2 regions of the Rothia sp. HMSC066G02 genome follow, and region 2 is predicted to be linked to the other one. Evidence: riboswitches for the same ligand, from Rfam matches in the RefSeq annotation. Region 2 holds a riboswitch; the other holds the start of a gene.
The links. Region 2 has a riboswitch for thiamine pyrophosphate ahead of HMPREF2894_RS04645 (bifunctional hydroxymethylpyrimidine kinase/phosphomethylpyrimidine kinase). Riboswitches for the same ligand answer to the same signal wherever they lie in the genome.
Positions count from the first base shown of each region.

Region 1: linked by a shared signal. The riboswitch ahead of HMPREF2894_RS07940 (ECF transporter S component) and the one ahead of HMPREF2894_RS04645 (bifunctional hydroxymethylpyrimidine kinase/phosphomethylpyrimidine kinase) in region 2 are both predicted to bind thiamine pyrophosphate.

Region 1 covers NZ_KV811597.1:303,157-311,682, forward strand. Annotated here, with positions in the region: gene HMPREF2894_RS07930 (energy-coupling factor transporter transmembrane component T family protein) at 1-341, opposite strand, end outside; gene HMPREF2894_RS07935 (ABC transporter ATP-binding protein) at 338-1,981, opposite strand; gene HMPREF2894_RS07940 (ECF transporter S component) at 2,058-2,702, opposite strand; TPP riboswitch at 2,761-2,861, opposite strand; gene HMPREF2894_RS07945 (DUF4235 domain-containing protein) at 3,129-3,362, shown strand; gene HMPREF2894_RS07950 (MFS transporter) at 3,523-4,959, shown strand; gene HMPREF2894_RS07955 (septin family protein) at 5,174-6,505, opposite strand; gene dcd (dCTP deaminase) at 6,636-7,235, opposite strand; tRNA gene HMPREF2894_RS07965 (tRNA-Gly) at 7,389-7,462, shown strand; gene HMPREF2894_RS07970 (thiamine phosphate synthase) at 8,111-8,526, shown strand, end outside.
Region 2 covers NZ_KV811593.1:26,318-34,843, reverse strand. Annotated here, with positions in the region: gene HMPREF2894_RS04660 (DEAD/DEAH box helicase) at 1-1,585, opposite strand, end outside; gene HMPREF2894_RS04655 (ABC transporter transmembrane domain-containing protein) at 1,980-3,890, shown strand; gene HMPREF2894_RS04650 (ABC transporter ATP-binding protein) at 3,892-5,640, shown strand; TPP riboswitch at 5,852-6,050, shown strand; gene HMPREF2894_RS04645 (bifunctional hydroxymethylpyrimidine kinase/phosphomethylpyrimidine kinase) at 6,042-7,820, shown strand; gene HMPREF2894_RS04640 (slipin family protein) at 8,269-8,526, opposite strand, start outside.

The DNA.
Region 1 (8,526 bases), on a different contig from region 2:
ATCATCATGGCTGCGCCGACGGCGGCGGAGTCGGTGGTGATGCTGTTGAAGCCGAGGTCGAGGATGGTGGTGCCGCTTTTGGCGCTGAGCATGGCGACGGACCAGCCGGTGGTGATGACGGCGATGAGGATGGGCCAGAAGCGGGCGAGGACGTTGACGGGTCGGAATCCGACGAGGATGAATCCGAGCAGTTCGAGGGCGAAGAGGATTCCGGAGGTGAGGGGATCGCGCACGATGAGTGCGGCGATGATGAGGGTGAAGGAGACGATGAGTTTTACGCCGGCGTTGAGGTTGCTGAAGTAGCTGGTTCGGTCGATGGTGCCGAAGAAGTCGGTGTTCATGCGTTCTCCTTTCCGGGGGTTGCGGTGGCTTCGGAGGTGTCTAGGGCTTCGAAGGTGATGTGGTTGCCGCCGAGTGCGGCGGTGTAGTCTTCGTCGTGGGTGATGGAGATGACGGCGGTGCCGTCTGCGAGTAGTTCGCGGATGAGGTCGACGAGTTCTGCCCAGGTTCGTGCGTCTTGGCCGAAGGTGGGTTCGTCGAGGATGAGGATTTTGGGTGCGGTGGCGAGTGCGGAGGCTACGGAGAGTCGTCGTTTTTCGCCGCCGGAGAGGGTGAAGGGGTTGGCGTCGAGTAGGTGGGTGAGGCGTAGGTGGGCCGCGAGTTCGTTGGTGCGGGCGGCGAGCTCGTCTTCGTCGAGGGGAACGCGGTTGAGCGCGGCGAGTCGGCGGGGGCCGAGTTCGAGTTCTTCGCGTACGGTGCCGCGGATGAATTGGTATTCGGGTTCTTGGAAGACGTAGCCGATGCGGCTGAGCATTTGGGCGGGGGTCCAGGTGGGCACATCCCAGTGGGCGGGCTCGCCACCGTGCTCGCCGCCGTGGTTACCGTCGTAATTACGGAGCGTGTCGGTGGCGGCGAGGGTGCCGTCGGGTGCGGTGAGGAGCCCTGCGAGGGTGAGCGCGAGGGTTGATTTGCCGGCGCCGTTGGGGCCGAGCACGCTGAGGTGTTCGCCGGCGCGCAGGGTGAGGTTGATGCCGCCGCGCAGTACGGGCAGGTCGATGGGTGCGGGTGCGGGGGTGTCGCCGAGGCGTTTGATGGTGCGGCGGCGGGCGCGTCGTTGTTTGGGGGTGGGTTGTGCGCGGGTGATGCTGAGGTTTTCGGCGCGAAGTAGCGCCTCGCCGTGCTCGCCGCCCTGGTTATCGCTGTCGCTCTGCGGCGCACGCGGCACGTAGTTGGGTACCCACACGCCCGCGTCGATGAGTTCTTGGCGGGCTTCGGTGAGTACGGTGTCGGGTGCGCCGTCGTGGGTGATGGTGCCGCCTTCGCCGAGCACGATAATGCGGTCCATGTGCGGCGCCCAGATGCTCACGCGGTGTTCCACAACGAGCAGGGTCGCGCCGGTCGCCTCGGCAGCGGTGAGGATGCTGTCGCGTACTTCCTGCACGCCGGAGGGGTCGAGGTTGGCGGTGGGTTCGTCGAGGATCATGGCGCCGGGGTGCATCGAGAGGATGCCCGCCAGGCCGAGGCGCTGTTTCTGTCCGCCGGACAGTGCGCTGCTGGGGTGGTCGAGGGGCAGGTGGTTGAGCCCTACTGCGGTGAGGGCTTCGGCGACGCGGTCCCAGATTTCTTCGCGGGGTACGCGCAGGTTTTCGGGGCCGAACGCTACGTCGTTGCCGACGGTTGCCATGACGATGGAGGATTCGGGGTCCTGCTGCATCATGCCTGCGGTGCCGCGTGCTTCGGCGGGTGCTTGCCCGTTGATGGTGATGGTGCCGCCGGCGGATTCGCCGTCGTCATCATGGAGCACACCGGCGATGGCGTGCAGGAGCGTCGATTTGCCTGCGCCGGAGGTGCCCAGTAGCAGGACTTTTTCACCGGGGTTGATGGTGAGGTTGAGTCCGCTGATGACGGGTTCTGGGCGTCCGGGGTGGTGCCAGCTGAAGTTGTTGAGCTCGATGCGCGCCCCGCGCGGTGTTGCTTCCATGATGGTTCCTTAGCCTTTGTGTGGCTGCTGTAGTGTGCCGAGTGGTGACTCGTTGTGAGTGACTAGTTGCTGGTGGTTAGCGGCGGGTCTTGCCGGATGCCAGCGAGGAGAGCACACCGGTCTTGGCGAGGTTCTGCACGAGAATCCATGCGAGGAAGCCTGCGATGACTGCGCCGGAGATGACGGCGCACGCTACGTAGATGATGGCCTTGACCGGTTCCATGTCGGGGTAGTAGATGAAGATTTCGTTAACGCCCATGAACAGGCCGCTGAGTGCACCGGCGAAGACCGCTACGAATGCGTCCCAGCGGCGGTAGCGGAAGATTGCAAAGGCGATTTCAGCGCCGACGCCCTGGAAGAAGCCTGCGATCAGGATTTCGCCGCTCCACGCACCGCCGGTGAAGAGCACGGAGATGAATGCTGCGACGATTTCGCCGAAGAGTGCCGCACCGGGCTTGCGGATGAGCAGGCCGCCGAGGGTGCCGCCGAGCAGCCATGCGCCGGCGACGATGGGGCGGAATTCGGGTGCTGCTACGAGTGCGGTTTTGGCGGCGGGGCCGACTGCGATGTCCCAGATCCAGAAGATGACGGCGCAGGCTACTGCGATAACTGCGGCGATAACGATTTCGTTGACTCGCCAGCGCAGGTTCGGCTTCTTCGATTCTGCCTGGCTAGATGCTTGGCTAGATGCCTGGGAGGCGGGGGTTGCGTTCTGTGACATTGGTGATCCTTCCGTCGTTGGAAGGGGAATGTCCTCGCCCTCTGATTGGACGAGGGCATTGAGAAGAAATTCGACTCCCTACGCCGGTACTAACCGGATCAGGTTCGAGGGTCTGCTTAGCACTCTCAGCGCCTCGGTGGCGCTCCCCTGTCGTTGTGGGCTTCCTTGTCCGTACCGTTGTGGTGCAGGTGGAAGCCCAGGTTCGATTGTAGGCGTGTCTGGCTGTTCGTGCCAATTTGCCGCTTTTTGTTTTCTTCTTCTGCCCACATTACAGAATTGCACGGTGTACAATTTTGGGACGGAGCGGCTCCAAGGCGGCACGAACGCCTTAAACCCTATACGCTAGGGAGTGGCGCTCTTTTCTCACCCAACCCCGAAGGGGTTCACGGGCAGGACGCCGCATCGTATACAGCTAAGGAGATACACATGAACCCCGTCGCTAAGCTTGCCATTGCGGGTATCAACATGGGCGCTACTGCCCTGGTTGGTAAGGGTCTGGGCGCAGCCTGGACCAAGGCTACCGGCAACCAGCCTCCCGCCATTTCCCACGACTCTGAAGACACCCTGCGTCAGGTCATCCTCTGGACCGTTCTGACCTCCGTCGTGGGTGCTGTGGTGAGCTTCGGTATTGCTCGCCTGCAGCGTCGTTTCTTCAACTAAGACTTTGCGCCTTCCGCGCGAAAGTTCATGAACTAGGCGGTACGTATCTCCACTCGGTACGTACCGCCTGGTGTTCCATCTTCAGCACGCCCGCCCCACTTCAGCCGGTTTCACGCCGCCGCTACGCTGAAGCGCCACCTCGGCATCCGAAAGCACAACTATGACTATTTCTTCTCCCCGCCGTAAGACGAAGGCTCCGCGTAGGGTCGTTGACCACGCGAACAGCCGCCGTTCGGTCGCGTCCTGGGTCATGTGGGATGTTGGTTCGTCGAGCTTCGACTCGATTATGATGACCTTCATCTTCACCGTGTACCTGACCAGTAGCTATTTCGGCACTCCCGAAGAGACCTCCTCGGCGCTGTCTCTGGGTCTGACCATTGCAGGGTTCCTCATTGCGATTCTGGCGCCGGTGACCGGTCAGCGTAACGACAAGTCTGGCCGCGGCATCTTCTGGCTCGGCGTGAACACGCTACTGCTGGTCGCTTCGATGGCGGCGTGCTTCTTCGTGGCTCCCACCCCGCAGTACCTGTGGCTGGGTGTCGCCCTGATTTCTGCAGCGAGCGTGTTCAGCGAGTTCGCGTACGTGAACTATAACGCCGTGCTGCCGCGCATCTCTAACCCGGACAATATCGGTAAGATTTCGGGCGCTGGATGGGCTGCCGGCTACATTGGCGGCATCCTGGCGCTGGCTGTGGTGCTGTGGGGTTTTGTGCTTACCCCCGAGGTGCTCGGCCTGACCACCGAGAACGCCCTGAATATCCGTGCGGTTGCACTGTTCGCCGCCGCATGGTGCCTCATCTTCTGTGTGCCCCTGCTGGTGCGTATGCGCACCCGCGAGCGCTTCCTGCCGGAGGTGCTACCCACCCGCGAGCTACGTTTCCTGGAGCTCGGTATGGAGCGTCTCTCCCCGGCTCGTCAGGGCGGTCTGCTCGCCTCCTACAAGGCGCTGTGGCGCACCATTAAGCGGCTGAAGATGACGTCCCCGCAGACCCTGTGGTTCCTGATTGCTTCGGCGGTGTTCCGTGATGGTCTGTCCGGTATTTTTACGTTCGGCGGTATTCTCGCGGCGGGCACGTTCGGTTTCAGTACTTCCGAGGTAATCCTGTTCGGTATTGCCGGTAGCGCTGTCGCGGCGGCTGGCGCAATCCTGGGCGGCTACCTGGATGACTACCTGGGCCCGAAGGCGATCATTGTTATCTCGCTGGTCGGCATTATCTTGGCGGCTACCCCGTTGCTGTTCTTCCCCGAACCGGGCGTGTTCTGGGTATGCGCCCTGCTGCTGTGCCTGTTCGTGGGTCCGGCGCAGTCGGCGTCCCGCACCTTCCTGGCTCGCCTGGCGGATCCCGGTACTGAGGGTGAGCTGTTCGGCCTGTACTCGACCACCGGTCGTGCCACCAGCTTCCTGGCGCCGATGCTGTTCGGTCTGTGCGTGAGCATCATGGGCGCACAGATTTGGGGTGTGCTCGGTATTCTGATCGTTGTGGTGGCGGGTCTGCTCCTGCTGCTGCCGGTGAAGGCGCCCGGCGCGTTGCGTGTGCGTGCGGCTCGCCGCGAGCAGAAGCGTGAACAGAAGCGCCGCGACAAGGCAGCCCAGTAAGGCTGCTCGGTAACGCTGCTTGGTAAGGCGTCGCGGGGCTAAGCGTCCTGCAAACCCCGCAAATACAAGCCCGCAAACGCAACCCCGCATACACACAGGGAGGGGCGGGTAGAAGAATGATCTTCTACCCGCCCCTCCCTTGTGCTTAAGTAGCGCCTACCAAGCGGAGCTCAGTAAGCCGCGCCAGAGAGCCGTGTCAGAGAGCCGCGGTGGCTTAGTCCTCCACCACGTCATCCTCATCATCAGAGACAGCATCTTCAGAGGAATCCAGCGCAATCTGCTGCTCCTCCTCATCAAGAACCTCATCGCTGGTCAGCTGAGCCCAGGTCGCGTCATCAATCAGCGGATCATCAATCACACGAACCCACAGCATCGAACCAGCCGCCAGAGCGCTCAGGTTCTCGTCATACGCCTCCGCAGGCAGACCCTCAAAGATCTCAGCCAGACGCGCAAACAGGTCATCGTACGAAATGTCGCCCTCAGCCTGCAGCCAGCACTCAGCCGCAAAATCAGACAGCTCATTCAGCTCAGTGTCACACAGCAGCAAGAACGGGCCGTCCTCACCCACACGCACACCCGAAGTACCCGGCATACGAGAAACCGCAATCGTACCGTTCAAGAACACACCCGGCAGGTGATCCTCAACCGTGTACTTCTCCAGGCTCTCAACCTCATCAGCATTCGGCAGCTCACCGCCATTCAGCAGATCCTGAACCAGCGGCAAAGTATCCTCAACCTCCGAGTACACCAGGCGCCACACGCCGCCGCAACGCTCCACCAGCTTAGCCAGCGACACAACACCCTCAGGGTGACGCGCCAGACCCGAGCTCTGCTCACTCAAGAACACCAGAGCCTCATGCAGTGGAACACGCTCAAAATACGGCTCAGAAGCCGACTCATCACGAGAAATGAACACAATACGCGACAGCTCATAGCTGAGGTCATCACGATCAACCACGTTCAAACCCAGATCCACCGGGTTCTGCTGATCCTTCGGCGCATTCGGGTCAACAATCACAGACAGCGGCTTCGGATACGGCGACACAACACCCTCATCCGAAATAATCGCAGTCTCATCAGTCAGGTACGCAAACTTCGAACCCAAGAAACGCGACGCAGTCGTCTTACCGCTACCAGAAACACCCACCAGCGCCACAGCGCGCTTCGACTCAGGGTCACCAATAACAGCCGCATGCAGCATCACACCGCGACCAACCAGCTGCTCAATCATCGCCAACGTAATACGGCTCGTCAGATCCTGCATACCCGAATCATCATCAGCCACACGCAGCGTCGAAACCTTATCAAACGAACCCATCAACGGATTCGCCAAATCCATCACCGACTCATCAGTCGGCGCATGAACCAACATCACCTGATCAAAACGAGACAACGAAGCATACGCCTCATCAGGAGTATCAAAAAACTCCGGAGCAAGAGGCTCCCACGCCTTCTTAAAACGCTCCACAAAAGAGTCCGACATATCAATCAGATACAAAGAAACTTCCGCGCCAGCAACACGCAGAACAACAGGCTTCAGATTCATCAAAAATCCTTAGAGAGTGAGAGATAAAAACCCGCACGCGAGTGAACGCACGAGCACAACAGGCGAAAAACCGCCCAACGCGGGCGCACAAACACACAGCCTGCACGCCCGCACCCCAAAGCGGGAAAGACTAAGACTCCACAGAACCATCCGCAGGAATCATCGTCTGATGAAAATTCAAATAACTACGCGAAGCAGTCGGGCCACGCTGACCCTGGTAACGGTTACCATACGCACCAGAACCATACGGATGCTCAGTCGGGCTACTCAAACGGAAGAAACACAACTGACCAACCTTAGAACCCGGCCACAACATAATCGGCAAAGTCGCCATATTCGACAACTCAAGCGTCACATGCCCCGAAAAACCAGGATCAATAAAACCAGCCGTAGAGTGAGTCAGAAGACCCAAACGACCCAGCGACGACTTACCCTCCAGGCGGGCAGCCACATCATCAGGCAACGTCACCTTCTCATACGTAGAACCCAACACAAACTCACCCGGATGCAGAATAAACGGCTCATCAGGAGCCACCTCAACCAGGCGCGTCAAATCCTCCTGCGGCTGAGCAGGATCAATATGCGGGTACTTATGGTTATCGAACAGACGGAAGAAACGATCAATCCTCACGTCCACACTTGCAGGCTGAATCATCGACTCATCGAACGGATCAAGAACGATGCGCCCATCAGCAATCTCTTGACGAATATCGCGATCTGAAATAAGCACGTTTAAAGGATACCTGGCAAACACCACCCACGTGCAGGCATCCACCAGCCCCAGCACACAGGCCTACATCACATTTCAACCCCTGCGCCCGGCACACAAACAGCCGCAACACATTTCGCCCTCGACAAGCAGGCGCGATACACTGAAAAGGATGCGGCTGTAGCTCAATGGTAGAGCGCACGCTTCCCAAGCCTGATACGCGGGTTCGATTCCCGTCAGCCGCTCCACAAGCCCCGGACTTCGTCGCGGGGCTTTATTTTTTAGGTTGGATGCGGTGGTTGGGCTGAGAGTTTAGGATGCGGCTTGGGTTGGACGGGTCGAGGCGGTATGTTCCTTGCTCCTGCAGGGAACCCGTCCTCGCTCCGCTTCGGACACCCTGATGTCGCGACGGAACATACCGACCTCTCCCCTACTATCCTCTCCCCTCTCCGGGAGGTGGAGTAGTGGGTGCGGGGTGCGTCGGGAGCGAGCCGCGGGCTGCTCGGCTTGGGAAGGGTGTGCGCGGAGGCGGGGTGGGGAATACTCGGGTGAGGTACCGCAGACAGCTCACCGGGAAACGGGATAGGTATTTGGGTGAGGTGGTGGCTCAGCTTAGGAGGTCAGGGTGCCTACCAGCGGGCTCAGCGCGAAAGGGCTTGCCGCAACTGCGCGAGCGCGGTGCCGCTATACCTTCCTGCAGCGACATCAGGGTGCCCGAGCTCTGCGAGGGCGGGTGCCCCTGCAGGAGCGAAGGAAGTGTATAGCGGGCCAAGCGCACACACCTCACAACGCTTGAAGGATGTTCAACTCACCACACAGTTGTGCTAACCTAACCACAGAAATTCAATGAGAGAATTTCTAAAAAACATCTACTCGACGAGGAATCGTAGACCCGCATGAACCGCGAAACACACCCCTACACCACCCCAGCACGCCCCCTCGACCTGAACCTCTACCTCGTCACAGGCGAGCACCCCCTCGAAACCGTCCGGGCAGCCAAACACGCCACCTGCATCCAAGTCAGGTCCAAACCCATCAGCGCGCGCGAGCTATACCAGCTCACCGAAGCTATCGCCGGCATCATCCAGCCGCACCAGACCCTCCTCATCGACGACCGTGTCGATGTCGCCCTCGCGTTGCGTGCCCGCGGCGTGCGCGTTGACGGCGTGCACATCGGTCAAGACGACCTGCCCGTAGCCGACGCCCGCGCCCTCCTCGGCGCCGACGCGATCATCGGTCTGACCACCGGCACCCGGCAGCTCGTCGAAGAATCCAACAAAATCGCGCACCTTATCGACTACATCGGCACCGG
Region 2 (8,526 bases):
GCAGGTCCTCGGTCAGGCGCAGGTAGGAGCCGTGCTCGTCCGGGGTGTTGGTTCGCTCAATCACGCCGCCGGTCAGCAGCTCCTTGTAGATGCCGATTGCCTTGCGCAGCAGCTCGCGGCGGCGCGCGGGGCTCTCGTGGTTCTCCTGAATGATGCGGTACGCGGCAATGACCGGGTTCTCCGGGCGGTGCATCAGGTTCAGCAGCATCGAATGGGTGATGTCGAAGGAGGAGGTCAGCGGCTCCGGGGCGGCTTCTACCAGCTGGTCGAAGGTCTTCTCGGACCAGCCAACGAAGCCTTCCGGCGCCTTCTTACGCTTGGAGGACAGCGACTGGTTAATGCGCTTGGTGTCGTCACCGAACTTCGCCTGAGCTTTAGCCAGCAGGCGAGCGTTCTCAATATCGTGCTCGGGTGCCTGAACCACCACGGTGCCGGCGGTATCAAAACCGGCGCGGCCTGCGCGTCCAGCAATCTGGTGGAACTCGCGGGCACGCAGACGGCGGCTGCGGGCACCATCAAACTTCGACAGCGCCGTAATCAGCACGGTACGAATCGGCACGTTAATACCCACACCCAGGGTGTCGGTACCGCAAATCACCTTGAGCAGACCCTCCTGAGCCAGCTGCTCCACGAGGCGGCGGTACTTGGGCAGCATACCCGCGTGGTGAATACCGATGCCGGCACGCACCAGCTTATTCAGTGCCTTACCGAAGCCCGGACCGAAACGGAACTTAGCAATCAGCTCGGCGATGCGTTCCTTATCTTCCTTCGAAGCAATAGCCACCGACAGCAGCGCGTTCGCCTGCTCCAGCGCTGCCTTCTGCGAGAAGTGCACAATGTAGACCGGGGTCTGCTTGGTCTGCACGAGCTCCTGCACGGTCTCCTGAACCGGGGTGGTGGAGTAGTAGAAGTGCAGGGGGATGGGGCGCTCGGAATGAGCCACCAGGTCACTCTCACGACCGGTCAGCGCCGTCATCTCCTCCTGGAAGCGAGTCGTATCGCCCAGGGTCGCGCTCATCAGCAGGAACTGCGCCTGCGGAAGCTCCAGCAGGGGAAGCTGCCACGCCCAACCGCGCTGCGGGTCAGAGTAGAAGTGGAACTCGTCCATGATGACCTGGCACAGGTCCGCATCCTTACCCTCGCGCAGGGCAATATTGGCGAGAATCTCCGCGGTGCAGCAGATAATCGGCGCCTCCGTATTAATGGCGGAGTCACCGGTAATCATGCCCACGTTCTCGGCACCAAAAATATTGATCAGGTCGAAGAACTTCTCAGACACCAGCGCCTTAATGGGGGCGGTGTAGTAGGAGCGCTGACCGGTCGCCAGGCCCGTAAAATGCGCGGCAACAGCCACAGTGGACTTACCCGAACCGGTCGGGGTTGCCAGCACCACGTTATGTCCGGCGGCAATACTCAGAACGGCCTCGTCCTGAGCGGGGTACAGGGTCATGCCGCGGGTCGAAATCCACTCGGTGAAGGATTCATAGATTTCTTCGGCAGTGAGGGGGTTGCCCTTAAAATCGCGTCGATTGTAGTCGCCGGGATTCTCACCCAGCGAGGGAGAAAGAAAATTCAAAATACTCATGAGGATTCCAGTCTATCGGGAATAGCGCGGGTGCGGGGGCGTTATCGTTACGAGGGAACAACTCGGCATAGGTGCAAAGTCGCGTGCTCTAATGCGGGAAAACCTAAAGTTCAGGTAGGGTGGAATAAAGCGTTTTAGATGCAGTGATGCACAACCTGGCGCTCAGAAGGTCAAAGGCATAGGGCTCCACACTGCAGAGCCTCACACCGCAGGGTTCCATGCCGCATAAATTACCGCCTAGGTTCAAGTCCGCCGATTGATGCCGGACCATACTGTGCGGTCGATACACGCCCCAAAATACGTTGCATAAATAACGACACGCCCACCTATGATGCAAATAGTGTTGCGTGCCACATTGATAAAGGAATAGGGTAAGAGAAAGGAGAGACGTTGAATGACTGAATACAACGCTGACAAGGCACAAGAAAACGCCGCGCGTGAAGAAGCTACGCATGAAGAATCCATGCATAACAAAACCACGCAGGAAAAAGCCGCTCAGAAGAAAACTGCGCAGAAAAAAGCTGCACAGGAAGTAACCGGTAGCGAACAGCGCAAGGCAGAAGAGGAAGCCCTCAAAAAGCGCCTCGCCCTGCGCGTCACCGCACCCGGATACAAATACCCCTGGCACCGCTGGGCAATCCCCGTCCTGGGTGAAACCACCGCGGGTACCGGTGCGATTCTTATCCCCGTCATGGTGGGTCAATTCATCAACCAGCACATCGCCGGCAAAGCCCCCGACGCCTGGCCCATGTTCTGGGTGGTCGTCGCAGCCATCACCTTCATCGTGATCAACGAGTTCTTCGGCTGGGGCACCTCCATGACCCTCAGCGCGGAACTTAGCCGCGACTGGCGCATCTACATCAACCGGCTCATGGGGCGCACCCGCACTGGCGTAGACTCCGGCGAAGCGGTCACCGTCATGAACAAAGACGTACGCCGCATTACGGACGTCTACTTCTCGTTGCCGCTATTCGTCAACGCCATGATTATCGCGACCCTCGGTGCCGTGCAGCTCTGGCTCATCAACCCCGTCACCGCGATCGTGACCCTCATCGGCACGCTCATCGTGGTCGGTGTGATCGCCTGGTACTCGACCTTCCTCGAATCCAAGATCGGCGAATACCGCGAAAAGGACGGCGAAGCCTCCTCACGCGCCTCCGACATCGCCACCGGTCTGCGCACCATCGCCGGCCTCGGCGCCGAAGAGCAGATGCGTGAACGCTACCACCGCGGCACCGACGAAGTTTTCGACAGCTACATGCGCTACGAAAAGACGCACCGCTGGATGTTCCTCATCCGCGCGCTGCTCGGCGGTGCCGTGACCCTGCTCGGCATCGGCTTTGCCCTCACCGGCCACGTCGAAAACGGCCGCTGGGTATCCGACACACCCGCCGCGTCCCTGGTGACCGTCGCCTCCATTATCGCGATGATGGGCGGCCCCATCTGGATTACCCAGAACTTCCTCACCGCATGGCGATACGCCAAGATTGCGCTCGCCAAGGTCGCCCGCCTCGAAGGTCACGCGGGCGTACGCCAGGGCGTGCTGAAGAGCCCGCGCACCGACGAAGAAATGGCGCAGCTGGCACGCGCCGAACAGGCAGTCGAGGCGAGCACCCTCGAGGTGCCCGTACCCGTCGCCCCCGCCGGTGCAAGCAACCCGCGCATCGTGTACGTCAACCCGCGCGACTACAACCTCACCGCGCAAGACTACGCCGAGGCGCTCGCCCGCACCCTGCGACGCGGGGGAGAGGACCTCAAGGACGCAACCGGCCGCCGCGTGCTACTGAGCGAACCCAACCCCATGATCTTCGCTGGAACCCTGCAGGAGCACCTGCGCCTGGGCACCGTGCCGAACCCCGACGAGGAGCTGGCACAGGCAAAGGATGAGGAACTGCTGAAGATTACCGACTCCCGCGAAATCGCCTACCGACTGGGTGGACGCAACCCCGAAGACTACTTCGCCGCCCGCATCACCAGCGAAGGCGCGAACCTCTCCGGTGGTCAGCGTCAGCGTCTGGCACTCGCCCGCGCACTCGCACAGGACGCGCAGGTGCTTATCCTGACCGAGCCGCTGAACTCCGTGGACGAACCCAGCCAGCGCTACATCTACGATGCGATGGAAACCCAGATTGGTAGCGACCGCCTGCCCGTCGGCTACCCCGGCCTGCTGCAGGATTTGGAGCAGGTCTACGTTGTCTCCACGACCGCGGAGACGACCCGCCGCATGGAACGCGACGGCTACCCGGAAACCGCTCAGTCTGAAACTGTTCAGACCGAAACCACTCAGAATCAGGAGGTGAACTAGCATGGCAAAGCAGCTCCCCATCGAAAGCCCCGCCTACGTAGCACGCCGCATGTGGAACTACCTCGCGGCGCATAAGGGGCGAGCCCTCTACACCTTCGTCATCTACATGGTCAGCACCCTCATGGGTGCGGTGGTGCCCCTGCAGATTGGTGCCACCGTGGACGACGTGGTGGCGGGCAAGTTCTCCAGCTACCCGTGGCAGCCGATTCTGATTATCCTGGCGGCATTCATCGTGCAGGCGATAACCCTCATGGTCTCCTCGTACAGTGCGGCGCGACTGGGTGCGCTCGTCACCCGTGACGCCAACCAGGATACCCTTGACGGCACCCTCGACCTGGATGCACGCACCGTGGAAGAAGCCGGTAGTGGCGACCTGCTCACCCGCGTGACCGACGACCTCTCCTCGGCGGCGAAGTCCGTCAGTGAGGACCTGCTCGGCGCGATTTACGTGGTGCTGTACTTCATTATCTCCACCATCTCCCTGGCGTTCGTGAGCCCGGCAATGGGTCTGATCATGCTACCCATGATTGCCGGTCTTGCCCTCATCATGTCGAAGATGCTGCCGCTCATGGCGGCACGCAACCAGACCGCCCAGGAGCGCGTGAGTGACCTCAACAGTGTGCTGACCGAGAACATTCGCGGCACCTCCACGATCCGTGAGCTGGGCGTTCACACCGCCCGCGAAGACGCCTTCGCCGGTGAGAACAAGCGCCAGTTCGCCGCGCAGCTGGGCATGGTGCGCATCCGCCAGCTGTACTTCACCGTGGACGCTATCAACGCCTGGATCCCCACGATTCTGTGTATGCTCTGGGGTGCCGCCTGCGTGGCTCTCGGCTGGGCAAGCTGGGGCGCCGTGGCGACCGCCTCGGTCATGGTTTTCAGCCTGCGAGTCCTCGCCGACATGCTGAACCACCACGTCAGCAGCCTGCGCATCATGCTGGTGAACATGGGTCGTGTGTTCGGTGTGGTCTCCCTGGCGAAGAAGCAGCGTGAGGCGCGTGCACAGCACCGTGCCGAAGCGTTCGCCGCCGTATCTGATGAAGCCGTGAAGAACCCGGAGTACGCCATTGACTGCACCGACGTCTCCTACGGCTACTCGCCGGACGCCCTCGTTCTGGAAGGTATCAACCTGAAGATTCGCCGCGGTGAGGCACTTGCCCTGGTGGGTCGTTCCGGTTCGGGTAAGACCACCCTGGCTCGTCTGATTGGTGGTTCGCTGACCGCCCTGGAAGGCACCATCACCGTGATGGGCCGCCCGGTCGGTCACGGCGACTTCCCGACCGATGCCGCCGCCGATGGCCGCCCGCGCCTGCTGGTCTGCACCCAGGAAGCGCACGTCTTCTTCGGTACTCTCGCCGATAACTTTACGGTGGTCGTGCCGGATGCAACCGTCGAGCAGATGGGCGAGGCACTGGACGCTATCGGTGCCCGCTGGTGGCGCGACCTGCCGCAGGGCATGGATACTGTCGTGAGCGGCGCGGATTCGCCGCTGACCCGCGACCAGATTCAGCAGCTGGCGCTGGCACGTATTGTGCTTGCTGACCCGCACGCCGTGATTCTGGACGAGTCCACCACCCAGCTGGAGCTCGCGGACGCAACCGAGTCCCTGAGCGCCGTGCTGGCGAACCGTGCGGTGCTGATCATTTCGCACGATGCGCGTATCGCCTCGCTGGCTGACCGCGCGGTCCTGCTGCACGAGGGTAGGATCATTGCGGAGGGTTCACCGGCAGAGATTTTCGCCCTGACCTAAACCCGGCTGATAGTGCCCGGCTGATAGTGCCCGGTACCGTGTGAAGCGGTGCCGGGCACTACGTGTTTAACGGGTGGTTTCCGTACAAGGGTGCGCTGAAATCGGCGGCGGGGAGCCCTTGTAGCAACGCAAGACTCAAACGAAAATTTCGGAGAGATTCACTTGTCACCCGCAAAACTTTCAGTTACTAAGAATCATTGTGATAACCTGGCAGAGCGATATGGGGTGCCTTGAGACGACTGCGACCCGCTAACCCGCCCAACTGACCGCCCAACGAAGGGCTACGGCACAGCGAAGAGCTACGGCACAGCGGGCTCACGAAACGGCGTAAGAAAACTCAAGGCTGAGAGAATCACCCATTGAACCTGCTCTAGTTCGAACTAGCGAAGGGATTATCGATAATGGCAGAGCAGCCTACCGCGCCCTCGTGCGCACCCACCACCCCCACCAACCCTGTACCCGGCGCGAGCGCCTCCGGAAACCCCCGGGCACCGCAGACAGCTCAGGTACCTCAGGCAGCTCGGGTGCCGAGGGTTCTCTCCATTGCGGGAACCGACCCCTCCGGCGGTGCGGGCATTCAGGCGGACCTCAAATCCATTACCGCATCCGGCGGTTACGGCATGTGCGTGACCACCTCGCTGGTCGCTCAGAACACCTGTGGGGTTCGTGAAGTATTCACCCCGCCCCTGGAGTTTTTGACCGCTCAGCTTGCCGCCGTTTTTGATGACGTCACGGTGGATGCCGTGAAAATCGGCATGCTCGGCGACGCGGACACGATTCGTACCGTCCGCACCTGGCTGAGCGAGCACCCCGTGCCCGTGGTCGTGCTCGACCCGGTCATGATTGCCTCCAGCGGTGACCGCCTGCTGCAGGCTGAAGCGGAGCAGGCGCTACGTGACCTCGTGCCGCTCGTGGACGTGATTACCCCGAACATCCCGGAGCTTGCCGTGCTCTGCCAGAAGGAGCCCGCCCAGACCTTTGATGAGGCGCATGAGCAGGCGGCAAACCTTGCGGCGGCGACCGGAACCACCGTGATTGTGAAGGGCGGCCACCTGTGCGGTCAGGACGCCGGTAACACCGCGGTCTTCCCGGACGGCACCTGCGCGCACGTGCGCACCCCGCGCCTGGACAGCCGTAATACGCACGGCACCGGATGCTCCCTGTCCTCTTCGCTGGCAACCCGCCTGGGCGTGGAACTGCTCCAGCACACCGAAGCCGCAGAACACACTGAAGCCGCAGAGTACACCGCAGAGCAGAGCGTTCTGACCAGCGAAGACACCCACCGCGCCCTGCAGTGGAGCACCCGCTGGCTCCACGAATCCATCGCCGCAGGTGCCGGTCTGCAGGTCGGCTCCGGTGAGGGCCACGGCCCGGTGGACCACGCCGCCCGTGCCCGCCGTCTGGAGGCTGCCGCCTCCGCGTACCCGTGGCATCACCTGCTCGCCACCACCGACTCTGAGGGCAATACTCTGGACGGCACCAGCCCGGAGCGTCTGCTGCCGGTCAGCCCCGTGCCCGCCGGTGAAGCCGTCGTAAAGCCCGCCGGACCCTGGACCGCCGCCCTCTGGGCAGCCGGTGGCGAAACCTGGCACCAGATCCTGGACCTGCCCTTCGTGCGTGCCCTCGGTGATGGCACCCTCGACGAGGACCTGTTCGCCTTCTACCTGGACCAGGACGCCCTCTACCTGCGGGATTATTCGCGTGCGCTCGCGACTCTCTCGGCGCGTGCTGACACCGCTGAGGCGCAGGTGCACTGGGCCGCCGGTGCGCACGAGGCGATTGCCGCCGAATCGCAGCTGCACGAGGGCTGGCTGGCGAACCGTGCGCGTCTGGGTGGGCCCTCACCGATTACGATGGGGTACACGAATTTCCTGCGTGCCTCCGCTGCCGGTGATGATTACGTGGTCGGTGCCGCCGCTATCTTGCCCTGCTACTGGCTGTACGAAGAGGTGGGCGCTGTGCTCTCCTCGCAGAATCATGCGGACCACCCGTACGCGGAGTGGTTGAGCATGTACGGTGGCGAAGAGTTCGCCGCGGAGGTGGCGCGTAGCCTCGCGGAGGTGGAGCGTGCGTTTGAGACGGCTTCACCGGCTCAGCGTGTGCGCGCGGCGCGGGCGTACCTGTCGGCGTGCGTGTACGAGCGTGAGTTCTTTGACCAGGCGCACCGAGCATTGCGTTAGTTTGCCGGGCGCTGCGCTAGATGATAGGCGCCGATTTTTGGGCTGAATACCGCCCCGGCATGGCGTGAGATGGGTGATTGATGCTTCACTCAAGCTACCGACGGTTCGGTGGTTGTGCCGGTTATGCTTAAGGCGTCGGTGAAAACCGTTTGCGGCAGGATTCCGGCCCTCACCCAACTGGCTGATGTACCTGCCGCGCCCGCACCTCTACGGCGTGTAACCGACCAGTTTGGCCCGCCGCAACCACCTCATCCACCCCCCCCCGGCGGGCCAAACGCTTTCCTCCCGGGCTTCGGGGCTCCGCTTGAAGGCATGGAGTGTAAATCCCGTATAGAAATATCCCGTGCAGATACTCTCATCTGCACGGGATATTTCTATGTTTCTCACCGTTGCGGGTCAGCCGCCGCGGCTAGTACTTCAGGCTAGTACATCAGGGAAGGGGAGTAGCCTACTTGCTCTCGCCCTTGAGCGCACCCATGAGCGGGCCAATCACGTCCATGGGCAGCGGGAAGACCACGGTCGAGTTCTGGTCGGCACCCAGCTCCAGCAGGGTCTGCAGGTAACGCAGCTGCAGGGAGGCGGGGGACTGGCTCAGAATGTCGGATGCTTCCTTCAGCTCGCTGGAAGCCTCCAGCTCACCGCGTGCCGAAATGATCTTTGCGCGGCGCTCACGCTCAGCCTCAGCCTCGCGAGCCATGGCGCGCTG